Regions from separate parts of the Pseudomonas sp. BIGb0164 genome, predicted to be linked through region 3. Evidence: predicted binding sites of a transcription regulator. Region 3 holds the regulator's gene; each other region holds the start of a gene.
What was found. Region 3 encodes sigma-54, which starts transcription at its own class of promoters, with help from an activator protein. Its sites were predicted from a motif close to ANTGGCATNNANNTTGCTNT; they were not measured.
Positions count from the first base shown of each region.

Region 1 (7,212 bases), on a different contig from region 3:
CCAGTTGGGCCAGCTTCAATGCGGCGCGGAAGGCATTGCGACGCTGATGGTAGACCACCTCGTCGGGCATACTGCCGGTGTAGATGCGATGGCCGTCTTTTTCGCTGACGGTCAGGGTGCCCTTGCTTTCCCAGGCAACACGCACGCCGTCATGGAAACCCTCGATGCGGAACGGTTCGCCATTTTCGAGGTGGCGCTCACCGTCGCGCGGGATCATTTCGTCCAGGGCCAGCGTCCCGCTGTCCCGGTCAACGTCCACCAGGTAGCTTTGGAAGCGCTGGCTGCGTTCATGGAAAGTGATGATCAACGGATCATGGCTTTCTTGCAGCATCCGCAAAGTGCCGGCGATTTCCAGAGGCGTGGTGAGGACCTTGGGTGGCTGCGGGGCATCTTCCGCATTGAGGGCGTTGAACACGGTTCTTCCATCTCCAGACAAAATACGACTTCACGCAAGAACAGGCATTTTGCCAGCATGTAGCGCGCCTTGGATAGGGCGCGCTGAAAACCGGCGTCAGGCTTGGCTGCGAGTGCTTGGCTTGACCAGGCGCGAGGTGGAGCCTTGGGCGTTGTAGAGGGCCGGAGGCTCTCCGCCGTGGAGTATACGCAACTGGTTGGCGGTCGTGGCTTGCTGAAGCTGGATCGACTGACCGTTGAGCAGGTTGGCTTCCTGGCACTGGGCGAGCAATAGATTGAGGGCGTTGCTCTGTGCCAGCAGTTGGTCGCCGACCGAGGAGTGACTGGCCAGCTGTGCGAGGCCGTCGTGATCAGCCGGCAGGCCCAGGCTGATGAGAATCTGGCTGCGCTTCTTGCCATGCTGTTCCAGCAGCACAATCAGCGACTGCTTGCGTGCGAGGATTTCCTCCAGCAAGCGCATGTCCCGGCCGTACAAGGCCAGGGACTCTTCTTTGAGCAGCTCGAGCAAATGTTGCGTCGGCGCCAGATCGTCAATGATCAGTTGAAGCAAATGTTCGTCGTGGTGCATGGCTGGCCTTGGGTTTTAAGCGTCCAAAAGCCCTGCGCAGGCCTTTGCCTAGCGCTCGGCTTCGAAGTTAAGCAGCTTGCTGGCTACACGGTTGCTGTCGACTTTATAGCTGCCATCGGCGATCGCCTGTTTCAACTCGGCCACACGGGCTTTGTTGACTACCGGTTGATCGCGCAGCGAGTCAGTGACCTTCTGCAACTGTTGAGCCTCATTGCTCAGGTGTACCGATTCCCCGCTTTGGCTGGCACCGGCCTGCTCTGCCTTGGCGGGCAGGGGCTGGGACTTGGCATCTACGCTGTCCTTGGCACCGCTGGTGCGCGTAGAACCGGGCAAAGCCTGGGCGTTATTCAAACGGCTGAAATCAATGACCATAATAAAAAACCTCTGGGTATTTGGACGCTTGCCATGTTTTCGGCCATACCCGGACAAACTTTAGGCTCGATTGACAATAAACCTGTTTGCGCGAACGTCTGGCGCACAGTGTAGGAAAAGCTGGCGTCCGATACCAGTGATCTATAAAGCCACCTCGACTTGACCGGGGGCTGTCACCCGCGCCTTGATCACGCGGTTGGAATTCAGGTTTTTCACGCGGATCTGCTCGCTCATGCCGCCGTTGGACAGCGCCTCCCCGGGCATTTTCACGTTCAGCGCGCCGCTGCTGGCAGAGATGACCACTTGGTCGCCCTTGCGCACAACCTCGGCCTGCTCCAGATGCACCAGGGTTATCACCTGGTCAGTGACCATTGGTCGGGTCAATTTCTGCCCGATGGCCTGGTCCAGCGAAGTCAGGTAGCCCTGGTTGATCAGGCTGATATCCCGTTCACGTAGGGCGACGTCCTGGTCACCAATGATGCCGGTGCGCTTGAGCGGGCGGGTCACCACCACCACGTCACGGAACAGCTTGACCTGCGCCGGCACGAACACCGTCCAGGGCGACGCACCTTCACAGCGTACTTTTACCGTCACGCGGCCAATCGGCTGGGCCGGGCTTTCCAGGGTGGCTGTCAATTCCTTGTCGCACGCCGGCATGCGCAGGCGGGGGTCCAGCTGGTTGACCTGGATTTCGTAGCGCCCGGGCGTCTGGGTGGTCGCCAGATAATCTTCTACAGTGAACTCAAGAAAGCCCTGGGTGACGCCGATAAGTAGATCAGGCAAGGTGACGTTATCTGCGCGGGCCGTGGCCCCTGTGCCCATGGCAAGCAATGCCAGCGACGCACATAGGAAGCTGCGTAGTCGCTGCGGAGCAAGGCGTCGGGAAACTGTCGTTTTAAGGTTCATGACCAATAAAAAGCAAAGCTCGTGCCGTTTAATGTTGGGTACGCGTCGTACCCCTTAGGTTTTAGCGTAGGAGTCTGGGCATGGCAGGTGTAATGGATTCAGTAAACCAGCGCACACAGCTGGTAGGGCAGAATCGCCTGGAGTTGTTGCTTTTTCGCCTGGACGGCAAGCAGCTATATGGCATCAACGTGTTCAAGGTGCGGGAAGTGCTGCAGTGTCCCAAGCTGACGATCATGCCCAAGTCCAGCCCGGTGGTGTGTGGCGTTGCCAACATCCGCGGGGCGACGATCCCGATTCTTGACCTGGCCATGGCCACCGGTTCTGCCGGCTTGCAGGACCGTGAGAGCCCGTTCGTGATCATCACCGAGTACAACACCAAGACCCAGGGCTTCCTGGTGCGCTCGGTGGAGCGCATCGTCAACATGAACTGGGAAGAGATCCATCCGCCGCCCAAGGGCACCGGCCGCGATCACTACCTCACGGCGGTGACGCGGGTCGACAACCAGTTGGTGGAAATCATCGACGTGGAAAAGATCCTCGCCGAAGTGGCGCCGACCTCGGAGAACATCTCGGTGGGTGTGGTCGATGCCGAAACCGCGCACAAGGCTGTATCGCTGCGGGTGTTGACCGTGGATGACTCCTCCGTGGCGCGCAAACAGGTCACTCGTTGCCTGCAAACCGTCGGGGTGGAAGTGGTCGCGCTCAACGACGGCCGCCAGGCCCTGGATTACCTGCGCACGCTGGTGGATGAGGGCAAGAAGCCCGAAGAAGAATTCCTGATGATGATTTCCGACATCGAGATGCCGGAAATGGACGGCTACACACTCACGGCCGAGATACGCAACGATCCGCGCATGCAAAAACTACATATCATCCTGCATACTTCGTTGTCGGGTGTATTCAATCAGGCGATGGTCAAGAAGGTCGGCGCCGATGACTTCCTGGCCAAATTCCGCCCTGATGACCTGGCATCCCGGGTAGTCGACCGGATCAAGGCAGCAGATCACGGCTAGGGGATTTCCCCTGGCGGTCACACGATTTAAGAGGCGGTATCATTGTCTACGGGTAATTTGGATTTCGAACAGTTCCGGGTCTTCCTGGAAAAAGCCTGTGGCATATTGCTCGGTGAAAACAAGCAGTACCTGGTATCCAGCCGTCTCAACAAACTGATGGAACAGCAGGGCATCAAGTCGTTGGGTGAGCTGGTCCAGCGAATCCAGGGTCAACCGCGCAGCGGGCTCAAGGAGATGGTGGTCGATGCCATGACCACCAACGAAACCCTGTGGTTTCGGGATACCTACCCCTTCGAGGTGCTCAAGAGCAAAGTGCTGCCCGAAGCCATCAAGGCCAGCCCGGGCCAGCGCCTGCGCATCTGGTCGGCGGCGTGCTCCTCGGGGCAGGAGCCTTACTCGATCTCGATGGCTATCGACGAGTTCGAACGGACCAACATGGGCCAATTGAAGGCCGGTGCGCAAATCGTTGCCACCGACCTGTCCGGCACCATGCTCACCAACTGCAAGACCGGCGAGTACGACAGCCTGGCCCTGGGCCGTGGTTTGTCCCAGGAACGCCTGCAGCGTTACTTTGACCCGAAAGGGGCAGGGCGCTGGGCGGTCAAGGCGCCGATCAAGAACCGGGTGGAGTTCCGCTCGTTCAACCTGCTCGACAGCTACGCCAGCCTGGGCAAGTTCGACATGGTGTTCTGCCGCAACGTGCTGATCTACTTCTCGGCCGAAGTGAAGAAAGACATCCTGTTGCGCATCCACGGCACGCTCAAGCGCGGCGGCTATCTGTTCCTCGGTGCTTCCGAGGCGCTGAACGGTCTGCCTGATCATTACCAGATGGTGCAGTGCAGCCCGGGGATCATCTACCAGGCCAAGTAAGAGTTACGCGGTTAACAATGTGGGAGCGGGCTTGCTCGCGAATGCGGTTTGTCAGTCAGATATAAATTGACTGACCTGCCGCATTCGCGAGCAAGCCCGCTCCCACATTTGTTTTGCGGCAAGGTAAATGAAGGCGGCAACTCACCATTGCCGCTTTACTGGCGCCACGCGGAAACCCGTTGCCGCTTTTCTGGCATTGCCACCGGCAAACCCCTCGCAAACCCTTGAGTTACGGCCTTTTCGTTAATTGGCATGCGCCTTGCTATAACCCAGTTACGAAAAGCAGGTCAGCCTAAAGGTTTCCGCCATGAGCATCAGCTTCGATAAAGCGCTCGGTATCCACGAACAAGCCCTGGGCTTCCGCGCCCAGCGTGCTGAAGTCTTGGCCAACAACATTGCCAACGCCGACACCCCGAACTACAAGGCTCGGGATTTGGACTTCTCCGCCGTGCTCGCTGCACAGCAGGACAAGACCAAGAACGGCACCTTCGCCTTGAACGTGACCAATACCCGTCACATTGAAGCGCAAGGCCTGGGCAATGGTGACGAGTCGCTGCTGTATCGCACGCCGATGCAGCCGTCGATCGACCAGAACACCGTCGACGCCCAGCTGGAGCAATCGGCCTACGCCGAGAACTCGGTGAACTTCCAGGCCAGCTTCACCCTGCTCAACAGTAAATTCAAAGGGCTGATGTCAGCCCTGCGTGGAGAGTAAGCCATGTCCCTAGCCAGTGTTTTCAATATTGCCGGCAGTGGCATGAGCGCGCAGACCACGCGTTTGAACACCGTCGCCAGTAACATCGCCAACGCCGAGACCGTGTCTTCGAGCATTGACCAGACCTACCGCGCCCGTCACCCGGTGTTCGCCACCATGTTCCAGGGCGGCCAGAGCGGCGGCAGCGATTCGCTGTTCCAGAACCAGGATGCCGCCGGCCAAGGCGTGCAGGTGCTCGGCGTGGTTGAAGACCAGAGCAACCTGGAAGCCCGCTACGAGCCGAACCACCCGGCCGCGAACGAAAAAGGCTACGTGTACTACCCGAACGTCAACGTGGTCGAGGAGATGGCTGACATGATCTCTGCCAGTCGCTCGTTCCAGACCAACGCGGAAATGATGAACACCGCCAAAACCATGATGCAGAAGGTCCTGACCCTGGGTCAGTGATAAGGGGCGCCAAATAATGGCCATTGTTGATACCACTTCTACCAACACGGCGGTTCAGGACCTTTTCAACTCGAAGGTCAAGTCCGCGACAGACAACAGCAGCGTCGGTGATGCTTCCAAGGCGGCGACGGGCAACCAGTCGCTGGGCAAGGACGCATTCCTGCAACTGCTGGTGACCCAGCTCAAAAACCAGAACCCGCTGTCGCCTCAGGACAACGGCGCGTTCGTGGCGCAACTGGCGCAGTTCAGCAGCCTGGAAGGGATCAACACCCTGAACGATTCGGTGAACGCGATCTCCAGCAACTTCAGCTCGTCGCAAGCGCTGCAAGCGTCGTCGCTGGTGGGGCGTTCGATCATCACCCAGACCGACAAGGCCATGGTTGATACCAGCAAGAGCATGACCGGTTCGGTGGCGGTGACGGCGGCGACGGGTAACGTCTCCGTGAAGATCACCGACAAGGACGGCAACGTGGTGCGCACCATCGACATGGGTGCCCAGAGCGCTGGCGATGCGAGCTTTATCTGGGATGGCAAGAACGACAAGGGCGAAGTCGCCCCTGCCGGTACCTACACCTTTGCCGCCACCACGAAGAACGACAAGGGTGACTCGGTTGCCTTGGCCACTTCGCTGCCGGCAACCGTTACCAGCGTGACGCTGAGCAAGACCGGCGGCGAAATGCTGTTGAACCTTGCAGGCGGCATGGGCAGCGTCAAGCTGTCGCAAATTCAGACTATCGGTACATAGAGCCGGCTAAATACGGCAGAAGGAGAGAAACATGTCTTTTAACATCGGCCTGAGCGGCCTCTATGCGGCCAACAAACAACTGGACGTGACCGGCAACAACATCGCCAACGTCGCGACCACGGGCTTCAAGTCGTCCCGTGCGGAATTCGCGGACATCTACGCGGCCTCCAAACTGGGCACCGGCCAGAACAGCATCGGCAACGGTGTGAACCTGGCGGCTGTGTCCCAGCAGTTCACCCAGGGTGACGTGAACAACAGTGGCGGCATCCTGGACATGGCGATCCAGGGCGGCGGCTTCTTCGTGCAGAAGGCCAGCGACGGTTCGCTGGAATACACCCGTAGTGGTGCCTTCCGTGCCGACAAAGACGGCTACATCACCAACAACACCGGCACCTCGCGCCTGCAAGGCTACGCGGCGGACGCCGATGGCAATATCATCAAGGGCGGCCTGACCGACCTGCAACTGAACCTGTCGAACCTGCCGCCGAAGGCGTCCACCAAGGTGGATTCCACCAGTAACCTGAACTCTTCAGAAGCGGTGATCAACCAGACGACCAAGCCGTTTGACCCAAGCGACACCAGTACTTTCACCACCCAATACAGCACCACCTTGTACGACAACCAAGGTAACGCTCACCCGATGGTGCAGTACCTGGTCAAGACCGACAGCAACGTCTGGAAATCCTACACGCTGATCGATGGCCGTAACCCGGACGGCACACTGCCAACGGGCACAGGCGCAGGCACTGCGCCACCTGCTGCGACGACGCTGACCTTTGATGGTTCCGGCAAGCTCACCAGTGTTGCTGGGACAGGCGTGACCGGTAATACCCTGACCATCACCGGCTGGGTGCCGGGTACCGTGACCAACGGTGTGTGGAAGGCAAACGGTGCGACTGCCAACCCTACCGGCATCGCGATCAACATGGGCAACATCACCCAATACAACTCGGCCACCTACCGCAACCCGCCGACCACCGACGGTTATGCGACTGGCCAGATCACCGGCCTGAAAATCGACGGCAGCGGCGTACTGTTCGCCACGTTCAGCAACCAGCAGAGCAAGGCCATTGGCCAGATCTCCCTGGCCAGCTTCAACAACGAACAAGGCCTGCAGCCAGCGGGCGGCACCACCTGGAGAGAGACCTTTGCATCGGGCCAG
Region 1 is NZ_JANUEA010000005.1:312,920-320,131, reverse strand. It holds gene M2394_RS15735 (flagellar brake protein) at 1-415, opposite strand, end outside; gene M2394_RS15730 (flagella synthesis protein FlgN) at 512-982, opposite strand; gene flgM (flagellar biosynthesis anti-sigma factor FlgM) at 1,031-1,354, opposite strand; gene flgA (flagellar basal body P-ring formation chaperone FlgA) at 1,496-2,260, opposite strand; gene M2394_RS15715 (chemotaxis protein CheV) at 2,341-3,273, shown strand; gene cheR (protein-glutamate O-methyltransferase CheR) at 3,316-4,143, shown strand; gene flgB (flagellar basal body rod protein FlgB) at 4,451-4,858, shown strand; gene flgC (flagellar basal body rod protein FlgC) at 4,862-5,305, shown strand; gene flgD (flagellar hook assembly protein FlgD) at 5,322-6,050, shown strand; gene flgE (flagellar hook protein FlgE) at 6,082-7,212, shown strand, end outside.
Region 1: a site for sigma-54 is predicted at 4,390-4,409, ahead of flgB (flagellar basal body rod protein FlgB). Genes of this name have one in related genera too.

Region 2 (7,212 bases), on a different contig from region 3:
TCGGCAGCCATTTCGGTCTGTACCAGACCATCGTCGACGCCATGCAACAGCGCGTCGATTTCATCCTGGGACAGCAGGTCTTGCACGGCCATGTCGTGATCCTACTGCAATACGAAGTTAGTGAAGAGCGCCTGCTCGACCACGACTTTGCCGAGCTCTTTCTGGGCCACTTCCTGCACGCTGGCAGTGACCTTCTGGCGCAGCATTTCCTGGCCTACCGGAGTGGCCAGGCTGTCGAAGCTCTGCCCGGAAAACAGCATCACCAGGTTGTTGCGGATCACCGGCATGTGCACTTTGAGCGCATCCAGGTCCGCCTGGTTACGTGCCAGCAAGGTGATGCTCACCTGCAGGTAGCGTTGACGACCGTTCTGATTGAAGTTGGCGACAAAGGCCGGAAGCATCGGCTCGAAGATTGCCGGTTGCTTGACGTTGGTGGCGGTTTCGGCGGCAGGGGCCGGTTTGCTGGCACTGCTGTGCATGATGTACCAGGTGCCGCCCACCGACGCGCCGATGGCCAGGACCAGGCCCAGCACAATCAACAAGATAAGCTTGAGCTTGCCTTTGGCTGCTGGGGGTTTTGCTGCGTCGTCGCTCTTCGCCATGCCAATAATCCGTCACTATTCGGGGATTCATAGATCTACGGAAAGGCAAGAGCAAGTGTTATGCCAGAGTTGTCTGGTGATCGGGGACGAAGGAACGCCGCAAATCAAATGTGAGAGCGGGCTTGCTCGCGAATGCGGTGGGCCAATCGACGAATCCGTTGACTGACACTGTGCTTTCGCGAGCAAGCCCGCTCCCACATTTAGATCTTTGCAGGGCTCACATTAGGCGTAGTAATCGACGGCGCTGGAGCCAATCACGGTGGAGGTGACCGGCGCGACAGCCGCTGCGACTTCGGCGTGATCGGCCATATCACCGCCATCACCACGGCCACCGCTACCACTCACGCCACGGGCCTGGTTCTGCTGTTGTTGCTGCTCCTGGCCCTGGCCCTGCCAGCCACGGGACTGGTCGGAAACGTTGACGTCCACCTGCCCCATACCCTGCTGGGCGAACATCTCACGCAGGCGGCCGGACTGGCTTTCCAGCGCTTCACGCACCACCGCATGGCCACTCATGAAGGTGACCTGGGCCTGCTGGTCGGCCGCCATGTTGACCTTGATGTCCAGGCGACCCAGCTCGGCCGGCTGCAACTGGATCTCGGCCGACTTGAGGTTGGCGCTGGACAGGTACATCACGCGGTTGACCACTTCTTCGGTCCAGCCGCTCTGGTGCATGGCCAACGGCGCGTTGGCCACGGGCGGCAAGGCGTTCGCGGTTTTCGGCGTGGCGGCCTGGGTCAGCGCCGCCAGACGGTTGGCGAAGTCATCGACACGGGTATCGCTGCTGGCGTCCTTCAAGTCCTTGAGGCCACCGTCGATGAGACTGCTGAAGGTCTTGTCGCCACCGGTGTCGGTGCTGTCCTTGGCGGCCTGCTGGTCGACCATGTTGGCCAGGCCTGCGGCGAAGTTTTGCGCGGCGGTCGGCTGGTCCTGAGTCGGCGCAGGCGCGGCTTTTTGCGGCGTCTGGCTGCTGGCGGAGACGTGACCGCCCTGCTCCATCGCCAGGCGCACGGCGGGCATCGAATCCAGCGGGTCGGCGGAAGGGTCGAAAGCGGGTTGCTTGGCTTCGTCGGTGGCCGCCACAGGAGCGGCCACCACCGGCTGGGGCTCTTCAGGCGCAGCGGCAGGCGTCGGCGTCACCGTCGGCACAGGGACCGGCACGGCCACAGGGGTAACGGTGGCAATCAGCGCCGGGTCGACGACGGGGTCAACCGGGGGTTGCTGCACCAGGGACGGGTCGGTGGGTTTGTCGTCGTCGCTGCTGGCGCTGTCATCGGACTTGGCCGGCGGCGTGGCAGGCAAGGGTTTGCCGCTATCGGCAACCGCTGGCGTGCTGGCGGCAGGCTTGCTGCTGTTGTCAGCAGGCTTGGCGCTGGCGTCGGAGGTCTTGTCACGAGAAGGCTTGGACGGGGTGTCGTCGGTCTTTACCGTCGGCTTGGCGCCTTGGCTGGCGAACACCTGAGCGAAGCCAGGGCCCTTGTCCTGTGGGGCCGCAGCCGCTGCCGGAGGTGTCGCGGCGGGCGCTTGAGGCTTGGCTGCGGGGGCAGCCTGAAGGAGGGTGTTCGGGGCGACTGGCATAGGTAAAGGTCTCCACTGCATTGGGGATCGGGGATGCAGTATTGGGAGGTAGAGCAAGAGTCGGGCCAGGTTTTGGGGTTGGTTGGGTTTGCGGGGTACATATCCGTTATTTGGGTGATGGCTGGTATGGGTTCCGCCCTTACGGCGGGTCACTTTGGAAAAGCCGGAATGCCGGCCCAGCCCAAAGTAACCAAAGGGCTCTTGCCCCAACACTCGGTGCCTCGCTTAGGCTCGGCATACCCGTAATTCGACAGTGATTTGGGGGGCCGCCGCCACGCGCCATCCATGGCGCGGGGCGGCTAAGCCGGCGTCCTGCCGGCTTACCCCCCAAATCCCTGCCGAATTCCGGCCAGCGTGTTTGACGGGGCGCCTAAGATCAAAATCAAAATCAAGATCAAAAGCAAAAGCACAGCGGCCTGACAGCCGGCTTGAGTGGTTAGATCAAAAGCAGATACGTGTAGGAGCTGGCTTGCCGGCGATGCAGACACCTCGGTGAATCAGGTACACCGCATAGATGCCATCGCAGGCAAGCCAGCTCCCACAGTGATGGCGTCGCGTCATACACCTTGATACACCCGACAAACCCAATCAAACCAGCGATAGTTCTTCGCCTTTGATCCTCACCACTCAGGTCGGCTACTAGGCCGCCGTGCTCTTGCTTTTGATTTTGATCTGAGGCGCCCCGTCAAACACGCTGGCCGAACGCAGGCTTTGGAGCGTGGGTAACCCGGCAGGACGCCGGGTTAGCCGCGCTGGGCCAAGGATGGCCCATCGCGGCGGCCCACGCTCCAAAGCCGGAGTGAGGGCACACCGAGCCTAGGCGAGGTGCCGAGTGTTGGGGCAAGAGCGCTTTGGTTACTTTCGCGCTTTTCGAAAGTGACCCGCTGTAAGAGCGGAACCGCCAGCAGCCGTTACCGTAGAAATGGATATGTACTCAAACTCAAACCAGATCAAACCCCAAACCGCCCCCGCTCCGACTCATAAAGCGGCCGAACCAAAGCAAACTCATGATCAATCTGATCCACCAAATCCCCAAGGTCCGCCGCAGCCCCCGCCGACTCAACCTCCAGCCGCTGGCACAACTGCGCCAACCGCACCGCCCCAAGGTTGCCGCTGCTGCCCTTGAAGCTATGGGCAATCCGCCCCAACGCCTTGGCATCGTCGCGCGCCTTGCGCAGCGCTTCGACACGTTTTTGCGAATCATCGAGAAAGGTATCGAGCAACTTGGGGTACTCGCCTTCCATGACTTCCTGCAAACCCGAGAGCACGTCCGGGTCCAGATGAATCTCAGCCACTTGCTCGCTCCTTGATCAAGAATCGGCGGATTATGCCAGAGCCCCCCAGCAAAACTCCACGCACACACTGCGCCCACCGTCAGACCAGCGTACATTGCTGCTCAATTGACGCACCAGGCTCAACCCCCGGCCAGACAGACGGTCAACGTCCAACGGCCGGGCCAGCATCTTTTCCACGTCGAACCCGGGGCCGCTGTCTTCGAGGCGCAACAACATCTTGCCACCGGTGTCGGTCGGCACCACCTGCACATGCACGCGCACATAACCGCTGCTCAGTTGCGCCAGCCGTTCGTTGCGCTGGCGATAGTAGTGGGCGAACCCCTCGGCATCACGCTTGAGCCGCGAATCCAGGCCCAGCACGCCATGCTCCAGCGCGTTGGAGTACAGCTCGGCCATGACGCTGTAGAGCGCCCCGCTCTGCTCACGCAAGCCATGAATCTCCAGTAACAGTTGCAACAAATACGGCAACGGGTTGTAGCTTTTGAGGGTCTGCCCACGGAATTCGAAACTGACCGACCAGTCCAGCGGGCACGACTGGCCGCTGTCGGCATACAGCGGTTGCGCTGTGCGCAACGACTGGCCGGGCTGCAAGGTGATCTCGACCAGACTGACGTCATCGCGCACTTCACCGCGAAACGCGGCCAACGCCTGCTCGATGTCTTCGAACAGGCGGTCGGGCTCGCGGTTGGCGGCAAATACCTGTTGCAGGCGCTCGACGCCAAACAGTTGGTCATTGGCGTCAGCGGTATCCAGCACGCCGTCAGACAGCAAAAACACCCGGTCGCCCAACGCCATGGGCCACACCTCGGTGCTGTCATCAAACGCTTGCGCCGACAACACCCCCAACGGCAAATGCCTCGATTCAAGCGGCGTACGCTTGCCGGTGGCGACTTCATGCACATAGCCTTCGGGCATGCCGCCGTTCCATACCTCCACCACCCGCCGCTGGGTGCTCAGGCATAACAGCGTGGCGCAGCAGAACATGTCCACCGGCAGGATGCGCTTGAGCTTGGCGTTCATCTCCCGCAAGGTCTGCGCCAGGCCGTAACCCTTGGCCGTCATGCCGTAGAACACTTCAGCCAAGGGCATGGCGCCGACGGCTGCCGGCAAGCCGTGGCCGGTGAAGTCGCCGAGCAATACGTGCATGTCACCGGACGGTGTGTAGGCCGCCAGCAACAGGTCACCGTTGAACAGCGCATAGGGCGATTGCAGGTAGCGGATGTTGGGCGCCGCATTGATGCAGCCCGAGTGCGCAACCTTGTCGAACACCGCCTTGGCCACCCGCTGCTCGTGCAGGAGATAGTCATGGTGTTTGGCGATCAGGTCGCGCTGCTGCAAGACCGTGGCTTGCAACCGCCGCAGGCGGTCCATGGCGTTGATCTTCGCGGCGAGAATCAGCTGGTTATAGGGTTTGGGCAGGAAGTCATCACCCCCCGCATCCAGGCAACGGGCCAGGGCTTCGCTTTCGCGCAGGGAGGTCAGGAAAATCAGCGGCACCAGCTCTTCGCCTGCCAACTGCTTGATCCGGCGCGCCGCCTCGAAGCCGTCCATCACCGGCATCAGCGCATCCATCAACACCAGTTGCGGGCGCTCACGGGTGAAGACCTCGACGGCTTCAGCGCCATTGGTGGCCGTGAGCACCTGGTGGCCCTGGCGCCGCACAATCGTCGACAGCAACAGCAGATCGGTGGCGCTGTCTTCGGCGATCAGGATCGTGAGCGGTTCCGGGACGGGGGCCAGGGTGCTCAACTGATGTCGAACAGCTTGTCGAAGTTGGAAATGGCGAGGATCTTGCGCACATCGGAATTGCTGTTGACCACTCGCACTTCCGACTCATCGCCACCCGCGTGATCACGCAGCAGCAGGAGCATGCCCAGCGCGGAGCTGTCCATGTAGGTGGTTTCTTTCAAGTCGACGACGTACAGCTCCGGCACTTTGTAGAAGCGCTCGTAGGCATCCCGAAACGTCTGGTGGCTGCCGAAATCGAACCGCCCCTTGATCGCGATCGTCAACTTCTTCCCGTCCAGGGATACTTCTGATTCGACTGACATGCGACTGCTCCTTGTCATTGGCAATGACACAAGGTTTAGCAGGCGAACCGCATCTGAGCAACACCCCACCTCAACTGTAGGCGCCGGCTTACCGGCGATGGCGGTCTATCGGCGGGCTCATCAGCGCCTGGTAAACCGTTATCGCCGGCAAGCCGGCGCCTACAGTTATGCGGGGGTGGAGTTCAGAATTGGGATTGGCGCGGGAGGCGCTGGGAGAGTTCGTCGAGCAGCTTCTGCTCGCGCTTGTCTTCGATGGCGCGGGCTTCGTCGATGTAGCGCTGCACCAATTTGCGCAGGCCCTCGACGCGGGCGAACGCGGCTTGCCAGCTTTCACGGGCTTTATCGAGGTTGTTCTGGTGCCAGGCCAGGCTTTGGCGCTGCTGGCCGACGGCGGTTTCCAGCTGGTTGAGAAAGCCCTGGTAGCCCATCAACCACTGGCCGGACACCCCCTTACTGCCGCGCTCGATCCATTGCTGCTGGTATTCGCTGCGAAAACGCTCCAGGTCGCCCAACTTGCTTTCGGCCAGGCGGACCTGCCCCTGGAAATACCCCAGGCGTTGCACAGCGGTTTTCTCGGCCTTTTCGGCCATGTCCACCACCGGGGCCAGACGCGACGAACGGGTGCTGGCCATGGCTTAGCCGCCGGGCGCCGGGGCGAAGATCGTACCCAGGTGCGCTTCGCTCTCGCCCATGCTGATCTTGTCGTTGAGGCCTTGGCGCAAGTAGGTCACCAACTGCGGTTGCAGGGCAATCGCCAAGTCGGTCTCGCGATCCCCCCCGGCCACGTAGGCGCCGACGCTGATCAAGTCGCGGCTCTGCTGGTAACGCGACCACAATTGCTTGAAGTGCTGGGCACGGGTCATGTGTTCCGGCGTAACCACGGCCGGCATCACCCGGCTGATGGAGGCTTCGATATCGATGGCCGGGTAGTGCCCTTCTTCAGCCAGGCGCCGCGACAGCACGATATGGCCGTCCAACACGCCCCGCGCCGAGTCGGCAATCGGGTCCTGCTGGTCGTCGCCTTCAGACAATACGGTATAGAACGCGGTGATCGAGCCGCCCCCGGCCTCGGCATTACCGGCACGTTCCACCAGCTTGGGCAGCTTGGCGAAGACCGACGGTGGATAGCCCTTGGTAGCAGGCGGCTCGCCGATGGCCAAGGCGATTTCCCGCTGGGCCTGGGCGAAACGGGTGAGCGAGTCCATCAGCAACAGGACGTTCTTGCCCTTGTCGCGAAAATATTCGGCGATGCGCGTGCAGTACATGGCCGCGCGCAGACGCATCAGCGGCGCATCGTCCGCTGGTGAGGCCACGACCACCGAGCGCTTGAGGCCTTCTTCACCCAGGCTGTGCTCGATGAACTCCTTCACCTCACGACCCCGCTCGCCGATCAGCCCCACCACAATGATGTCGGCCTCGGTAAAACGGGTCATCATGCCCAGCAACACCGACTTACCCACGCCGGTACCGGCGAACAGACCCAAACGCTGGCCACGGCCGACCGTCAACAATCCGTTGATGCTGCGGATGCCCACGTCCAGCGGCACGCTGATGGGGTTGCGGTTGAGCGGGTTAATGGTGGGGCCGTCCATCGGCACCCAGTCTTCGGCCTTCATACCGCCCTTGCCGTCCAGCGCACGGCCAGCGCCATCAAGCACGCGGCCGAGCATGCTCATGCCCATGGGC
Region 2 is NZ_JANUEA010000007.1:408,307-415,518, forward strand. It holds gene fliM (flagellar motor switch protein FliM) at 1-92, opposite strand, end outside; gene fliL (flagellar basal body-associated protein FliL) at 102-602, opposite strand; gene M2394_RS20595 (flagellar hook-length control protein FliK) at 825-2,180, opposite strand; gene M2394_RS20600 (Hpt domain-containing protein) at 3,131-3,475, opposite strand; gene M2394_RS20605 (fused response regulator/phosphatase) at 3,506-5,224, opposite strand; gene M2394_RS20610 (STAS domain-containing protein) at 5,221-5,526, opposite strand; gene fliJ (flagellar export protein FliJ) at 5,709-6,158, opposite strand; gene fliI (flagellar protein export ATPase FliI) at 6,162-7,212, opposite strand, start outside.
Region 2: a site for sigma-54 is predicted at 2,231-2,250, ahead of M2394_RS20595 (flagellar hook-length control protein FliK). Genes of this name have one in related genera too.

Region 3 (7,212 bases):
CGAGCAAGGCATGAAACAGGAAGAGGGTGGAACGGCCCAGCACTTCGACAATGTCGATGCCCGAGCGGCCGAAAAGGCGAACCTTTTCGATAAGAGATGTCTTGCGCATCAGCGCTTCCCCAGAAGATCTGAGCGGTAGTCCGCTGCCGGAAAATGGAAAGGCACCGGGCCATCAGGATCGCCGGTCATGAATTGGCGAATGCGCGGGTTATCGGCGTTCATCAACTCTTCTGGAGTGCCCTGCCCCAACACCTGGCCATCACCGACGACATAGAGGTAGTCGGCGATGCTCGCGGTTTCGGCCAGGTCATGGGAAACCACGATACTGGTGATACCCAGCGCATCGTTGAGCAATCGAATGAGGCGTACCAATACGCCCATGGCGATCGGATCCTGACCCACGAACGGTTCGTCGTACATGAGGATCTGCGGGTCGAGGGCGATGGCCCGCGCCAGTGCGACACGGCGCTTCATGCCACCGGACAGTTCGTCAGGCATCAGGTCGACGGCACCGCGAAGGCCCACGGCCTGCAGTTTCAGCAACACAATGTCACGAATCATTTCATCGGACAGCTGGGTATGCACCCGCAGCGGAAACGCCACGTTTTCGAATACATCGAGATCGGTGAACAACGCACCGCTCTGGAACAGCACACCCATGTGCTTGCGCGCATCGAACAGGTCGCTGCGCGACAGCGTCGGCAGGTTCTGTCCATTGACCCACACTTCGCCGGCACTGGGCCGCAATTGCATGCCCATCAGGCGCAACAGAGTGGTCTTGCCACAGCCTGAAGGGCCCATGATGCCCGTGACCTTGCCGCGGGGAATGCGAATATCGACGTTATTGAAGATGCTGCGCGTCCCGCGCTTGAAGGTAAGGCCCTTCAGCTCGACCGCGTAGGCGTTATCGGCACTCATCTAAACTCCTTGGGATGCAGCCTCTCACTCAGACACCATGTGTACGACATTCGTTTGCAACGGATGTGCAAGCAGGTAGCCACATGGGTTGGGTGAACCGAACTGGCGGCGAACTATATCACTGCTGGTGCGGCGCCCCCAAGGCCGGAACTGCGCTTGTTCAGATTGACGACAGGGAAAAACATTGCCGACTGTGTTGGGCGGGAGCGGAATCTCTGACGCCTTGTGAATAAAGCCTGACGAACTTGCGTGAGGGAATTGATCATTACCGCTATAATCGCCGACTTTTCGTCAGGCTATACGATTTCAGACATGAGCCAATCCAGCGACCTTATTCAATCCGCACAGCGCACCATCCGCCTCGAGCTCGAAGCCGTAGAGGGCTTGCTGGCCCATATCGACGCGGATTTCGTACGCGCCTGCGAGATGATTCTGGCCAGCAAAGGCCGCGTTGTTGTGGTCGGCATGGGTAAATCCGGACACATCGGCAACAAGATCGCCGCCACGCTGGCAAGCACCGGGACCACCTCGTTTTTCGTGCATCCGGCAGAAGCCAGCCACGGCGACATGGGCATGATCACCAAGGATGACATCATCCTGGCGCTGTCCAACTCCGGCACCACCAACGAAATCGTCACCCTGTTGCCGCTGATCAAGCGCCTGGGCATCAAGATGATCAGCATCACCGGCAACCCGGAATCGACGCTGGCCAAGGCCGCCGAAGTGAACCTCAACGTTCACGTGGCCCACGAGGCCTGCCCGCTGAACCTGGCGCCGACGTCATCGACCACCGCCGCCCTGGTCATGGGTGATGCGCTGGCCGTTGCCCTGCTGGAAGCCCGCGGTTTTACCGCAGAAGACTTCGCTTTCTCCCATCCCGGTGGCGCCCTGGGCCGCCGCCTGCTGTTGAAAGTGGAAAACGTCATGCATGCAGGCGATGAATTGCCTCACGTCCAGCGCGGCACGCTACTGAAGGACGCGCTGATGGAAATGACCCGCAAGGGCCTCGGCATGACCGTTATCCTGGAAGCCGATGGCCGCCTGGCCGGGGTATTCACCGACGGCGACTTGCGCCGCACCCTGGACCGCACCATCGACATCCACACCGCGACCATCGATGCGGTCATGACCCCTCATGGCAAGACCGCACGCCCGGAAATGCTGGCTGCAGAAGCGCTGAAGATCATGGAAGACCACAAGATCGGCGCGCTGGTGGTGGTCAATGAAGATGACCGCCCTATCGGCGCCCTGAACATGCACGACTTGCTGCGTGCGGGAGTAATGTAATGACAGGCGACCTGTTGCAACGCGGCAAGAACATCAAGCTGGCGATTTTCGACGTCGACGGCGTGCTGACCGATGGCCGCCTGTACTTTCTCGAAGACGGCAGCGAATTCAAGACGTTCAATACCCTCGACGGTCAGGGCATCAAGATGCTGATGGCGGCAGGAGTGCAAACGGCCATTATCAGCGGTCGCAAGACCCCGGTTGTGGAACGTCGTGCACAAAACCTGGGGATTCCTCACCTGTATCAGGGCCGTGAGGATAAACTGGTGGTTCTGGACGAGCTTCTTGGCCAACTCAACCTAAGCTATGAGCAGGTCGCCTACCTCGGTGACGACCTGCCCGACCTGCCGGTCATTCGCCGGGTAGGCCTGGGCATGGCTGTCGCCAACGCGGCAGCATTTGTTCGTGAACACGCCCATGGCATCACCACGGCCCGTGGCGGCGAAGGTGCCGCGCGTGAGTTCTGCGAATTGATCCTGCGCGCCCAGGGCAGCCTTGAAGCGGCCCACGCCGCCTACTTATAGAGCGTTTTATGCTGAGCAAAAAGATTCGCAACTTCCTGCTATTCGGGGTCATCGCCGCGCTGTTCCTCGCGGTGGGCTACTGGAATATCAGCCCGGAGCGCTTCCTCGACAAGCCTGTAGCGCAGGTTGACGACGGGGCCATCGACTATTACGCCATCAACGCCAAAAGCGTGCAGTTCCTGCCCGACGGCAAGGTGCAGTACGAAATGACGTCGGACAAGGTCGAGCACTTGAAGGCTACTGAAGTGACCTTGCTGACCAACCCCGACATGAACATCTATCGCGGCACCGAGTTTCCGTGGCACGTCACCAGCAAGCGTGGCGAGGTCAACCCGGACGGCACCCAAGTAGAACTGATCGACTCGGTACGCGTTGCGCGCACTGACGACAAGAACCGCGACACCGTGATCACCACCAGTCGCATGACCGTATTCCCGCAGAAGCAATATGCGCAGACCGAGCAAGACGTTAGAATCGACGGCGCTGGCGGTGTATCGACTGGCAAGGGAATGAAAGCGTATTTGAAAGAAAGCAGGATACACCTGCTATCGAACGTAAGAGGACAGTATGAGGCTCGTTAAAACTCTCCCTATTTTGCTCGGTCTGGGCGCAGCACTGGGAAGCGTGAGCGCCTGGGCTCTGCCGAACGATAGCCAGCAACCGATCCACATCCAGGCTGACGATGCGCAGTTGGATGACAAGCAAGGCGTGGCGACCTACACCGGTGGCGTGATCATTACCCAGGGCTCGATGAAGATCACTGGCAACACGGTGACACTGACCCGCACCAAGAGCGGCGATATCGACGTCGTGACCTCGGTGGGCAACCTGGCCTATTTCGAACAGAAGCAGGCACTTGCCGACACCGCCCCGATGAAGGGCTATGGCAAGACCATTCAGTATCACGCCCAGCAGAACCGCATTGTCCTGATTGACCAGGCCAAGGTCGTCAGCACCGACGGCAACACCACGGAAGGTGAAAAAATCACCTATGACACCGTGAAACAGGTCGCCAACGCCGGTCGCGCCAATGGCAACAAGGTCACCGCACCTCGTCCGCGTATCGACATGGTTATCCAGCCGAAGAAGAAGGCCGAGTAATGGCAACCCTGAAAGCCCAGCATCTGGCCAAGGCCTACAAAAGCCGTCAGGTCGTGCGCGACGTCAGCCTGTCGATCGACAGCGGCCAGATCGTCGGCCTGCTCGGCCCCAACGGTGCCGGCAAGACCACCTGTTTCTACATGATCGTCGGCCTGGTCCAGGCAGATCAGGGCCGCGTACTGATCGACGACCTGGATGTCAGCCACCAGCCGATGCACGGTCGTGCTCGCGCCGGTATCGGCTATCTTCCCCAGGAAGCGTCGATCTTCCGCAAACTGTCGGTTTCGGACAACATCATGGCGATCCTGGAGACCCGCAAGGAACTCGACCGTGACGGCCGCCGCAAGGAGCTGGAAAGCCTGCTGCAGGAATTCCATATCAACCACATCCGCGACAACCTGGGCATGAGCCTGTCCGGTGGCGAGCGTCGCCGTGTGGAAATCGCCCGCGCATTGGCCACCGCGCCGAAGTTCATCCTGCTGGACGAACCGTTCGCCGGCGTCGACCCGATTTCGGTGGGCGATATCAAACAGATCATCCACCACCTCAAGGCCAAGGGGATCGGCGTACTGATCACTGACCACAACGTTCGCGAGACCCTCGATATCTGTGAAACCGCTTATATCGTCAACGATGGCCAATTGATCGCCGAAGGCGACTCCGCCACCATCCTGGCCAACGAACTGGTCAAGGAAGTGTACCTGGGCCACGAGTTCCGCCTGTAAGCGTCGCGGTGTCAGGCCGAACGCCAGCGCGCGCGGGAGTCAATAAAAACCTCAGTTTTTTTATTGTTACCGCGCTCTAGGCAAAGCCCCCGATATCAGGCATATAATTTGCTTATGTTTGGCGCTCACGCGCCCTGTCGTGGATGGCGCATTGCGCCGGCGAATAAGGTGTTAAGCCCCTGCCATGAAACCATCGCTAGTCCTGAGAATGGGCCAGCAGCTGACGATGACACCGCAGCTGCAACAGGCCATCCGCCTGCTCCAATTGTCGACCCTGGACCTGCAACAGGAAATCCAGGAGGCCCTGGAGTCCAATCCGATGCTCGAACGCCAGGAAGAAGGCGACGACTTCGACAATGCAGACCCGCTGGCTGACAACATCGAGCAAAAACCCAATTCCGACGTGCAGGAACCCTCCTATCAGGAAACCGCCCCGACGGTGGACAACCTGGAGGACGGCGAATGGAACGAACGCATTCCCAACGAGCTTCCCGTGGACACGGCCTGGGAAGACGTCTACCAGACCAGTGCCAGCAGCCTGCCAAGCAATGACGATGACGAGTGGGACTTTACCACCCGCACGTCCGCCGGCGAGAGCCTGCAGAGCCATCTGCTGTGGCAACTGAACCTGGCACCGATGTCCGACACCGATCGCCTGATCGCCGTCACCCTGATCGACTGCATCAATAACCAGGGCTACCTGGACGAAACCCTTGAGGAAATCCTTGAGGCATTCGACCCGGAACTGGACATTGAGCTGGACGAGATCGAAGCCGTCCTGCACCGAATCCAGCAATTCGAACCGGCCGGCATTGGCGCCCGGACCCTCAGCGAGTGCCTGCTGCTGCAATTGCGCCAACTTCCGGCCAAGACGCCTTGGCTTGCCGAGGCCCAGCGCCTGGTCAATGACTACATCGACCTGCTGGGCAGCCGCGACTACAGCCAGCTCATGCGCCGCATGAAGCTCAAGGAAGACGACCTGCGCCAGGTCATCGAGCTGGTCCAGAGCCTCAACCCACGCCCCGGTTCGCAGATCGAGTCCAGCGAAGCTGAATACGTCGTCCCTGACGTGATCGTACGCAAGGACAACGAGCGCTGGCTGGTGGAGCTTAACCAGGAGTCGGTACCACGCTTGCGCGTCAACCCGCAGTACGCCGGTTTTGTACGTCGTGCCGACACCAGCGCCGACAACACCTTCATGCGCAACCAGTTGCAGGAAGCGCGCTGGTTCATCAAGAGCCTGCAAAGCCGCAACGAAACCCTGATGAAAGTCGCCACCCAGATCGTCGAGCACCAGCGCGGCTTCCTGGAATACGGCGACGAGGCGATGAAGCCGCTGGTGCTGCATGACATCGCCGAAGCAGTGGGCATGCATGAATCGACGATCTCCCGGGTGACCACGCAGAAATTCATGCATACCCCACGGGGTATTTATGAACTGAAATACTTTTTCTCCAGCCACGTCAGCACCTCCGAAGGCGGCGAATGCTCGTCCACGGCGATCCGCGCGATCATCAAAAAACTGGTTGCCGCTGAAAATCAGAAAAAGCCATTGAGTGACAGTAAGATCGCTGGTTTACTGGAGGCACAAGGCATTCAGGTCGCCCGTCGAACCGTCGCCAAGTACCGCGAGTCCCTCGGGATCGCGCCTTCCAGCGAGCGTAAGCGTTTGATGTGACGGGCGGGCCACAGCGTTCCAGTGGCAGGCACCCCGGCCTGCCGCTTTATGCACTGGCAACGAAGGAGAAGCTGTATGCAAGTCAACATCAGTGGACACCAGCTGGAAGTCACCAAACCCCTGCGTGAATACACCGAAAGCAAGCTGAACAAGCTGGCAGGGCATTTTGACAAGATCACCAACGTGCAGGTCATCATGGAGGTCGATAAGCTCAAGCAGAAAATCGAGGCCACCCTGCACGTACCGAATGCAAAGCTCGTCGCCAATGCGGAGCATGAAGACATGTACGCGGCGATCGACTCGCTCTACGACAAGCTGGACCGCCAACTCATAAAGCATAAGGAAAAGAATCTGCACCTGATGCAAGGTACAGGTCGTTAACTCTCCCCCCATGATCCGACTTGAAACCATCCTGACCCCCGGCCGTTCCCTCGTGAACGTGCCGGGCGGCAGCAAGAAAAAAGCCCTCGAACAAATTGCCAACCTGATCGCGCGCGAAGTGCCGGATCTGGAGATGCAAGATGTCTTCGACGCGCTGATTGCCCGTGAAAAACTCGGCTCCACCGGTTTTGGCAACGGCATCGCCATCCCCCACTGCCGTCTCAAGGGTTGCGAAACACCTGTCAGTGCCCTGCTGCACCTAGAAGCTCCCATCGATTTCGACGCCATCGACGGCGCCCCGGTCGACCTGCTGTTTGTCCTGCTGGTCCCGCAAGCCGCCACCGATGCGCACCTGGAACTGCTTCGGCAGATCGCCAGCATGCTTGACCGCAAGGACGTACGCGACAAACTGCGCGGCGCCAGCAGCAATGAGGCGCTTTATCAGGTTGTCCTGGATGAACAGAACGGGCAGTAATCATGCGTTTGATCATCGTCAGCGGCCGCTCCGGCTCGGGTAAAAGCACCGCCCTCAATGTCCTTGAGGACAACGGCTTTTATTGCATCGACAACCTGCCGGCCGGCCTGCTGCCGGAGCTGG
Region 3 is NZ_JANUEA010000002.1:612,547-619,758, forward strand. It holds gene mlaE (lipid asymmetry maintenance ABC transporter permease subunit MlaE) at 1-109, opposite strand, end outside; gene M2394_RS06730 (ATP-binding cassette domain-containing protein) at 109-918, opposite strand; gene M2394_RS06735 (KpsF/GutQ family sugar-phosphate isomerase) at 1,231-2,205, shown strand; gene M2394_RS06740 (HAD family hydrolase) at 2,205-2,729, shown strand; gene lptC (LPS export ABC transporter periplasmic protein LptC) at 2,738-3,310, shown strand; gene lptA (lipopolysaccharide transport periplasmic protein LptA) at 3,297-3,830, shown strand; gene lptB (LPS export ABC transporter ATP-binding protein) at 3,830-4,555, shown strand; gene M2394_RS06760 (RNA polymerase factor sigma-54) at 4,740-6,233, shown strand; gene hpf (ribosome hibernation-promoting factor, HPF/YfiA family) at 6,309-6,614, shown strand; gene ptsN (PTS IIA-like nitrogen regulatory protein PtsN) at 6,625-7,089, shown strand; gene rapZ (RNase adapter RapZ) at 7,092-7,212, shown strand, end outside.